Regions from separate parts of the Glutamicibacter sp. AOP5-A2-18 genome, predicted to be linked through region 1. Evidence: riboswitches for the same ligand, from Rfam matches in the RefSeq annotation. Region 1 holds a riboswitch; each other region holds the start of a gene.
What was found. A riboswitch is a leader RNA that binds a small molecule or an ion and turns the genes downstream of it on or off. The one in region 1 is predicted to bind thiamine pyrophosphate.
Positions count from the first base shown of each region.

Region 2: another riboswitch for thiamine pyrophosphate. It lies ahead of ACT3RW_RS13200 (ECF transporter S component); the one in region 1 lies ahead of thiC (phosphomethylpyrimidine synthase ThiC).
Region 3: another riboswitch for thiamine pyrophosphate. It lies ahead of thiO (glycine oxidase ThiO); the one in region 1 lies ahead of thiC (phosphomethylpyrimidine synthase ThiC).

Region 1 covers NZ_JBQSVW010000001.1:2,599,042-2,602,311, forward strand. Annotated here, with positions in the region: gene ACT3RW_RS12500 (putative quinol monooxygenase) at 1-119, opposite strand, end outside; gene ACT3RW_RS12505 (GlxA family transcriptional regulator) at 228-1,169, shown strand; tRNA gene ACT3RW_RS12510 (tRNA-Thr) at 1,807-1,878, shown strand; TPP riboswitch at 2,054-2,163, shown strand; gene thiC (phosphomethylpyrimidine synthase ThiC) at 2,159-3,270, shown strand, end outside.
Region 2 covers NZ_JBQSVW010000001.1:2,751,103-2,754,372, reverse strand. Annotated here, with positions in the region: gene ACT3RW_RS13220 (Na+/H+ antiporter subunit E) at 1-319, shown strand, start outside; gene ACT3RW_RS13215 (monovalent cation/H+ antiporter complex subunit F) at 316-582, shown strand; gene mnhG (monovalent cation/H(+) antiporter subunit G) at 582-983, shown strand; gene ACT3RW_RS13205 (DUF4235 domain-containing protein) at 1,072-1,323, opposite strand; TPP riboswitch at 1,398-1,522, shown strand; gene ACT3RW_RS13200 (ECF transporter S component) at 1,588-2,208, shown strand; gene ACT3RW_RS13195 (ATP-binding cassette domain-containing protein) at 2,205-3,270, shown strand, end outside.
Region 3 covers NZ_JBQSVW010000001.1:2,369,766-2,373,035, reverse strand. Annotated here, with positions in the region: gene ACT3RW_RS11355 (mechanosensitive ion channel) at 1-810, shown strand, start outside; gene ACT3RW_RS11350 (GNAT family N-acetyltransferase) at 894-1,367, opposite strand; gene ACT3RW_RS11345 (nuclear transport factor 2 family protein) at 1,306-1,869, opposite strand; TPP riboswitch at 1,950-2,054, shown strand; gene thiO (glycine oxidase ThiO) at 2,052-3,179, shown strand; gene thiS (sulfur carrier protein ThiS) at 3,176-3,270, shown strand, end outside.

The DNA of each region.
Region 1 (3,270 bases):
ACTTCTTCGTTGGCGAGCGCGACAGCGCCGGTGAGCAGATCGGCGAGCGCGTCGTGCTGTCCATCGGCCGCGACGATCTTGGCGACGAAGGCATACGGAAGTGATGCGGGTGTGGACATGAGGGGTTCTCCTAGGTGTCGAGGTTTCTTGGTGAAGCGAGTTCAGTCTATGACGAAAAAGGGCATGTGAGAAGTGGCGTATACGGCAGTATTGCTATTGTTTACGTCATGCGTATTGGACTGATCGCGATCGACGGCTGCTTCGGTTCGGCTATCGCGTCGATCATCGACATCGTGCGGGTGGCCGACGGAGCCCGCGGCGATGTCGACCCGCGGATCGACCCGATCGAACTCGCCATCCTCGGACCGAAACGGCGAGTGACCACGACGGCATCGATGACCCTGTCGGTGGACCACCCGCTGTCGGAGTCCGGAGAGTTCGACGTGGTCGTCGTCCCTGCGCTTGGAACCCTTACGGCCGCCGCTACCAACGACGCCCTCCAGAGCCGAGATGCTCGTTCGGTCATCGCCTCGCTCGGGCGCCTCGACGAGGCGACCACCCGGATCGCCGCGGCGTGCACCGGCGTGTTCGCCGTCGCCGAGACCGGACGGATGCATCATCGGCGGGCGACGACCAGCTGGTTCCTGGGGCCGGAGTTCCTGAAGCGCTATCCGACCGTCGCCCTCGATCTCGACACCATGGTCGTGGTCGACGGGAACCTCGTCACCGCCGGCGCCGCCTTCGCCCACATCGACCTCGCGCTCTCACTCGTGCGATCGATCAGCCCCGACCTGGCCCAACATGTCGCCAAGCTCCTCATCATCGACGAGCGTCCGTCGCAGGCTGCCTTCGTCGCCTACGAACATCTCCGGCACGAGGACCCGATCGTCGTCGAGTTCGAACGCTTCGTGCGCGCCCGCCTGGACGAACCGTTCAACGTCGCCTTCGTCGCGCAGTCGCTCGGCACCAGCCGGCGCACCCTCGAACGACGAGTCCGTGCGGCGCTCAACCTCACTCCGCTCGGCTTCGTCCAACGGCTTCGCATCGAACGAGCTCGGCACCTCTCAGCAACCACGGACCTCACCTCCGCCGAGATCGCGCTACGGGTCGGCTACGCGAACGCCGAGACTCTGCGCTCCCTCCTGCGCAGGGAGCGACGCCGTTCCTGACCTATCGCCATGCCTTAGAACCACCTCTCAGCACGTCGCGTCGACGCTCCTGCGTCGCCTCTGGACGCCCCACTCGACACGCCCGCAGCACAGGCCATGCGACGTGCCCCGGCTTCCCGGACGGTCGGGGTTGGGTGGCTATGATGTCGCTGCGTTCTCGTCGAGAGGATCAGCAGACCCGATCAGGGTCGATTGGGATGAGACGCGAAGGCGGTCAGGTCAGGGCGGCCGAAGCCGGCCGGCGGGGTAGCGTCGGACACGTCGAGGTCTTTCGGATGGATGGCGTAGGAACCTCCATCGTCGGGAGACCTCGACGTCTATCTGCGGACCGACGCGCCCGGCCGACCTACACCCTCATCTGGGAAGAGCCACTTTCCTGCCGCTTGAGTCAGTGAAAATCACTTTTCCAACAACAAAACATCCGTACATCTTGATGCTTCGCAGTCAAAAGAGGCAAATATCAACATGTGCGAGGTCTGCCATTTTTCGCGGCGCAGACTACCCGCGTTCAGAACACCATCGAGCAACCGATCCCCTGGCGCGTTTTTCCTACTTGAGTAGGGGTCTTGTGACGTCAGCTACAAACTCGTTACGGATTTTGAAATCGCCAAAAACCTGTGTAGAGTATTTACTCGTTGCCCCCTTAGCTCAGTGGTAGAGCGCGTTCTTGGTAAGAACGAGGTCGCCGGATCGATTCCGGCAGGGGGCTCGAAATAAGAGAGACAATCTGCATTCAGACTGTCTCTCTTTTCGTCTATCTGGACTTATTTTCTTGGGCCCCGCTGCCACTTCGCTTCGCCCCCATCTTCCACTTCCAACGCTCAGACCTAGCGTCAAATTTTGGCGCCCATTCTTGTGCGCCGATTTTTTCATGCTAGTGTCGTCTCCGACCACACGGGAGCCCCATGGCAAGGGCTGAGATCGGGCTATCGCCGTCCGCGACCGTTGAACCTGTCCGGGTAATGCCGGCGAAGGAAGTGAGTTTCTCAATGGAACAATTTGAACAACATCCTGCCCACTCTCTCGCGTTCCGCGAATCGGAAGGGATCTCAGTTCCCGTCACGCAAATTCAACTTGCGGACTCCCCCAACGGCCAGCCAAATGAACCGCTACGGGTGTATCGCACCAGTGGTCCAGGTAGCGAACCAACTCAGGGACTGAATCCTTTTCGGGAACCGTGGATCATGGAACGAGCAGACGTTGCGGTCTATGAAGGCCGCGAACGCAATCTGCACGATGACGGGCGCTCAGCGGTCCGCCGAGGAACTGCCAGCGATGAATGGGCCGGACGCACGGCGCCACCACTACGTGCAGTTCAGGGGGCCACAGTAACCCAAATGCACTACGCACGAGCTGGGGTGATCACCCCTGAAATGCGATATGTGGCGGTTCGCGAAGAGTGCGATGTAGAACTGGTCCGCAGCGAGCTGGCGGCCGGGCGAGCAATCATTCCGTCCAATATCAATCACCCGGAATCTGAACCGATGATTATCGGCAAAGCCTTCTTGGTGAAAATCAATGCAAATATCGGCAACTCTGCGGTGACCAGCTCGATTGCTGAAGAAGTATCCAAGCTGCAGTGGGCCGCCAAATGGGGTGCAGACACCGTCATGGATCTATCCACCGGTGATGACATCCACACCACTCGTGAGTGGATCATCCGCAATTCACCGGTGCCCATCGGAACGGTGCCCATCTACCAAGCCTTGGAAAAGGTCAATGGCGAAGCCAACGCACTGACCTGGGAGATCTTCCGCGATACCGTCATTGAACAGTGTGAGCAGGGCGTGGACTATATGACCATTCACGCTGGCGTGCTCTTGCGTTATGTTCCTTTGACTGCCAACCGGGTTACCGGCATTGTCTCGCGCGGTGGGTCCATCATGGCCGGCTGGTGCTTGGCACATCACGAAGAGAATTTCTTGTACACGCACTTTGATGAGCTCTGCGAAATCTTCGCACAGTACGACGTTGCTTTCTCACTGGGTGACGGGCTTCGTCCCGGCTCCATTGCTGATGCCAATGACGCCGCGCAGTTCGCTGAGCTAGATACCCTAGCTGAGCTGACCAAGCGGGCCTGGAGGTACGACGTACAGGTCAT
Region 2 (3,270 bases), 150 kb from region 1:
GGCGATCTTCCGGGGAAAGAAAACCCGCAGTGGAGTGATCGCCGTGGAGTTGCGTACCGACTCGGATTTGATTGTCACCGCGGTGGGACATGTACTGACGCTGATTCCTGGATCATTTGTTATCGACGTTGACCGGCGCTCATCAACGCTGTACTTGCACTACATCAACATCGAATCGAGATCCGACATGGAACGGGCCCGCGAAGCGGTGCGCGACATTGAACGTCGAGTGATCATGGCGATGGGTAGCCACGATGAATTTGAAGCAATCAAGCACGAATGCGGTCCAATTCTTGGTCGAGTAGGAGGCAAAAAATGATGACAATCGTGATGTGGATTTGCGGCATCATGCTGGGTCTAGCCACCGTTGCGTGCTTGATCCGCGTTGCCAAGGGCCCCTCGATTCTTGACCGAGTCTTAGCCTTGGACGTGATGCTGCTGATCATTTCCGTGGCGTTGTGCTTGGAAATGGTCTTCAACCGCCACACCGACTACCTGTTGTTTGTCGTTGTTGCGTGCACCTTGGGCTTCATTGGCTCGGTTACGGTGTCGCGGTACGTCTCGGATCAGAGGAACGCCTAATGGAATTGTTCCTCGATATTCTTGTCGCCGTCCTGCTGATCACCGGCTGCCTCATGTCGCTGATTGCCGGTATCGGTCTGCTTTCATTCCCCGACATGCTCACTCGGATGCACGCCGCCACCAAACCGCAAGTACTTGGCTTTCTGCTGATCTTCACCGCGCTAGCAATTCACTTGCGTAGCTGGAGTGTGGTTCCAGTATTGTTCCTGGCTTGGGGGATGCAGCTACTGACCGCTCCCGTATCCGCACATATGATTGGGCGCGCTGGTTACCGAACCAAGCACGCTGCCAAACAATCTCTCTACGCCGATGAACTGAGGCAAGTAGTGGACACGGTATCTGACGCACCGGCCACCGCGTCTGTTGAAGTCTCTAGCGAAGAGTCGAAGGACTCAAAGTAAAACTGAGCAGTGAAAAACTGAGCAGTGTAAAACTGAACAAAACAAAAAGGAACGGCCCACCATTGGTGGGCCGTTCCTTGAGCATTAGCTACTTGCTGAACCGTGCGACAACCTTGTTGGTGCCACGGTCTGCCAAGACCTGGATGGTCGCTGCGACAATCGATGAGAAGATCGCGAATCCGAGCGCCTGACGGAATGAAGCCTCTGCAGCTTCTTCGCTACCCTTGCGGGGAGCCTTATTTCCGGTGACGCCCTTCCACAGCTGATCAACTAGCTTGCTGCCGAGCAAACCGGCGCCAATCGAAATTCCGGTGGTGGCAAGTTTCTGTACTGTGTTCATATTGCCCTCGCTTCAACGTCGTAACTTATCTTTCCTCTGCCCAGCATACCTGCGGTAAGGTGGGGGAGCAGTAATTTTTCCGACAGGGGAGCGTCAGACTTCAAAAAAGAAGTCGCCAAGACGCTGAGAGTGCGATAGATCGCAGACCCTCGAACCTGCTCCGGCTAGTACCGGCGAAGGAAGTCGAGCATCTCGGATGCGGACGGGTGTAGCACTATGCCATCAGTCCGTACATCTCCCCTCCTAAATATAGGAGGACCACCCATGAACCAAGTAGTCGCAAAACAGCGAACCAGCTGGCGCGTTGTCGACATCGTCGTAGCCTCAGTAATCGCCGTAGCCTCAGGAGTGATCTTCTGGGCTTGGAGCGCAGGCATGCCGCTGTTCTCGCTAGCTTTTGTTGCCTTCCCACCTGCCGCTGCACTGCTGACTGGCGTATGGCTCTTCCCAGCGGTACTCGGTGCCCTGATCATCCGCAAACCAGGTGCAGCAGTGTTCTGCGAATTACTGGCAGCCATTATCGAGGCATTGCTGGGATCTCACTACGGTCTGAGCGTCATCGTTTCCGGGCTGGTCCAGGGCCTTGGTGCTGAATTGGTCTTTGCCATCTTCCGCTACCGTAAGTGGAACCTGAGCGTTGCGCTCATTGCAGGTTTTTTCACCGGCATCTTCGCCGGTATTTCCGAAGCCTACATCCTGGCGTACTACGTGGAATACACCTCATCACTAAAGATCTTGCACGTGCTGATCACCGGCGTCTCTGGACTGATCATCGCTGGTCTGCTGTCTTGGCTGGCCACCCGTGGATTGGCTAAGACCGGTGCACTGAGCGCACTGGCTAGCCGCCGTGCTCACCTCGAGTCCGGGAAACTGGACGCCAAATGAGTTCGCTGGCTAACCGTGGCGCTGACGCTCAAACTCGGCGGGGCGCCGAGATTTCTGCGCGTGGTTTTAGCTGGCAGCATGCCGAAAGAACAACTCCCGCGGTTTCCGGTTTAGACCTTAATATTCAGGCCGGCCAGAAAGTACTTCTTGTTGGTCCTTCCGGTGCGGGAAAGTCGACCTTGCTACATGCTCTGGCGGGGTTGTTGGAAGTCGACGAGTCGCAGCAAATGCGTGGCGAGCTACTCATTGACGGGGCTGATGCCTTTGCTCGCCAACGCCCGGTTGGGCTGATGCAGCAAGACCCGGAGACCCAAGTGGTGCAGAGCCGGGTAGCTGATGATGTCGCCTTCGGGGCCGAGAATCTTGCTGTAGCTCCCGAGGTGATCCGTGAGCGCATCCCAGAAGTATTGGACGCTGTAGGTCTAGGCATGCTCTCCTTTGACCACCGGACCCAAGAACTATCCGGAGGACAGAAACAGCGACTGGCTCTGGCCGGTATCTTGGCCATGCAGCCAGGATTGATGCTCCTTGATGAGCCGACCGCCAACGTGGACCCAGAGGGGATCGGTCCCTTGCGCGATGCCGTGCTTAATGCGGCACAGCTCAGCGGGGCCACCGTGCTGGTAGTTGAACACCGGTTGGAAGTCTGGGCCCAGCACATGGACCGCATCATCGTCCTTGAGCCAGGTGGCGGAGTAGCCCATGATCTGAGCCCGCAACAGCTCATGGAGGATCAGCAGCTTCGCGCTGAACTCGCTTCGGCCGGTCTGTGGGTTCCCGGCTACCTGCCACAAATCCAACAAGTGACACTCCAGCCGGGAGGAACCTTGCTGGAGGCCAAAGACTTGGTGTGCGCCCGAGCTGAGCAAGCACCGCGCACCCGCCCGGTTAACCTACAAGTCCGCGCAGGCACCGCAACGGTCATCCGTGGTGAAAACGGTGCAGGTAAATCCACCTTGGCACTCACCGTTGGTGGCTTGCTCGCTCCTGTCGCAGGACAGCTTGATGCAAGCGAGCAGCTAGCCAATGGTCTTGGCAGCTCACCGTTTAGCTGGAAAGCTG
Region 3 (3,270 bases), 230 kb from region 1:
AACGAACCCGTAGACGAAGTTCAGTCACGCGAAGCTCAGGCGAAGATCGTTGGAATCATCTCCAACATTGTGTTTGCACTGATCCTGCTTGTTGTTGCTATCTCGGCACTGCAGGTCTTGGGTATCGCGGCAATTTCGGATCCTGCCCAACAGATGTTGCAGCTGGTCTTCACCGCCATCCCGCAGGTCATCATGGCCCTTGCACTATTGGCAGTTGGCGTATTGATCGCTAAGTTCGTAGGTCAGCTACTAGAAACCACCCTTCAGGGTGTGGGCACTGACCGTGTAGTTGCTGAGTGGGGCGTAGTCCCAGACGGCAAGAGCGCATCGGGAATCATCGCTGGAATCGTCAAGATCGCCATTATTCTGTTCTTCGGCGTGATGGCAGCACAGATGCTGAACTTCCCAGCAATAACCAACATCCTCAATGAAATTCTGAGCCTTGGTGGCAAGATCCTCTTCGGCGCAGCAATCATCGCGGCAGGTTTTGTTATTGCCAACGTGATCGGCAAGTTCTTGGGTGAAACCACGGCTTCGAAGATCATCCGATACACCGCGATCGCTTTGTTCGTGGCAATGGGCCTGAAGTACATGGGCATCGCTGACTCGATCATCAACATGGCCTTCGGCGCAATTGTTATCGGCGCAGCTCTTGCAGCAGCGCTGGCCTTCGGCCTCGGCGGACGTGACGCAGCGGCTCGTACGCTGAACAAGATTGATACCGACAAGGTGGTCTCCAACGAACCAGGTTCGGTACCGCCGGCTCCGCCAGCACCACCGACGACTCCACCTACGACGCCGGGTATCTAACCACCTAGATCAAAACAGCAGGGACAAATAGAAAGTCGTGGAATCCTTTTAGGATTCCACGACTTTTCTGCGTGTCATTAAACTTACTCAGTTAGGTTCAACGGCAACGGAACTACAGACGACACGGGATCATCACGAAGACGTGCGTAAGTGAAAACATCAATACGCTCACCGTCGATCAGGAATTTGCCCCGCTCAACACCTTCACGCAGAAAACCATTCCTTTCAGCGACGTGCCGGGAGCCTGGGTTATTTGCGCGTAACCCTAATTCCAAGCGGTAGATGTCTTGCTCCTCAAAGAGATAATTCGCCAGGGTAGCCACAGCCCGAGTAGTCAGCGACTGCCCTCTAAATGCCTGATGCATCCAATACCAAATCCATGCATTCTTATTACTTGAATCTAAGGTGCCGCAAACTAAGCCGATCAATCGCCCGTTCTTCGTGATGGCCAACGGACATTGACGTCGCCAATCAGCTAGTAGGGCGCCAACATATTTACGGGCGTTTACGGGCGTTTGCGGGAGTGCTGGCCTCACCTTGACGATGCATTTCTGCATCAGAGGTAAAGGCTTCAAAAACCGCGTCGGCATCTGACACCCTGAGCTTTCGAACGCTAATTTCATCGCCGGTATTTTCTACTTGCGCATTGGTGGTATCGCGTTCTTTGTCGGTTGCCGTTGCGCTCAGTGTTCCTTGGTGAAAGAGCATTTGCCAGCGGCCCTGATCGTGGAACCACAGGGAAGTGCGATGACTTGCCCTGTGACCGAAGGTGGACCACCGGAGCAACACAAGGTTTGTTGACAGTTGTGTACCAACAGGGTCATGAACCTGTCCTGCGCTGCCACCAGAATCCTCAGCGACCAACAATCTAAGAATCTGTTCTCGGTTGTAGGTACGTCCGCTGGCTCCAATCTCACCAAAGTTCTTGTGCAATAGAAGACTCAGCTGGTCAGGGTTGTTGCGAATCGTAGGAGACAGTAGCTGCTGCTCAAACTCAACGATGGTTTCCAACAACGTGGAACCAGCAACCAATTCAGCGGGATACTTCGGAAGCGACATGTTTGTAAGTACATCACAGAAGATGACGGAACAAAGTCCGCCGTAGTTCGCTTTTATGAGCTGGGTCATGCTTATAATCGCAACATCTCCGCGGGAGCCTGAATCGACCAGGCTGAGAGGGCACTGAGCCGACCGCTATACCTGATGCGGGTCATGCCGCCGTAGGAAGGAAGCGTGCGCCTATGCATGTCAACATCGTTGGTGCCGGAATCATCGGCCTAGCCACAGCGTTTGAGCTCAGCTCGCGCGGGCACACTGTCTGCATTATTGATCCTTCACCCGGCCAAGGCGCCAGCCATGCTGCCGCAGGAATGTTGGCGCCGGCAGCAGAAACCGTCTGGGGCCAAGGACCACTGCATCAGATGTTGGCCGCCTCCAACAAGAGCTATCCAGATTTTGTGAACAGGATTCAAGCGATCTCGGGCCAGCGTCCCGACTATCTGACAAGCTCAACCTTGGTGGTAGCGGCAGAACCCGCGGACCGTGAAGCCCTACACGAGCTGGTGGAATTACAAACTTCCTTAGGCCTGTCAGCTCAAAAGCTGTTGCCCAGCCAAGCGCGAAACCTAGAGCCTGCGCTGGCCAGAAACATTGCTGGTGCGGTGCTTTGCGAGGATGATCATCAAATTGACCCTCGCTCGGTGGTACGAATTCTTCTGGAGTATTTCCAGTCGGATCTCGTGCTTGAACAGTGTGTTGAAGTGATCAAGGATGACAAGAATCAAACCACGGCCGTGCTGACGTCTTCAGGTACAAGACTGGAAGCAGAGCAAACAATTCTCTGTACTGCCCTAGGAACGGTTAGGGGAGTTCAACCAGCTCCCGTACGCCCGGTTTATGGTGACATCCTGCGGATCCAAGGCCCACCCGGCCCTGCATTAGTGACCCGAATTATTCGAGGCATCGTGCACAGAGAAAATGTCTATCTGGTTCCGCGCAAAGACGGAAGTCTTGTTCTCGGAGCCAGCGTGCGCGAAGACGGGAATCCACAAGTCAACGTTGGCGCCATGTACAACTTGTTGGATAACGCTCGCAGACTTGTTCCCGGCATCTCTGATTGCTCGCTGAACGAGGTCATTGCCAGAGCTCGTCCTGCAACTGCCGATGACCGCCCGCTAATCGGTCGTATAGATCCAGGGCTGGTGATCTCCACCGGCTATTCACGTCACGGAGTGCTACTCAGCCCGTTGGGATCAACGCTCACCGCTGACCTGACAGAAAACCTGCCGGCCAGTGCGATGCTCAAGGACGTTGACCCGCACCGTTTCCCTACCTACTCATCCGACACACTTTTGGAGCAAAGTTCATGACTTCAATCAGCATCACGGTTAATAACCAACCCGTTCAGGTGGACGCAGGATTGTCCCTGCGTGAATTCATCGCCAGACACATCGGCAAGGA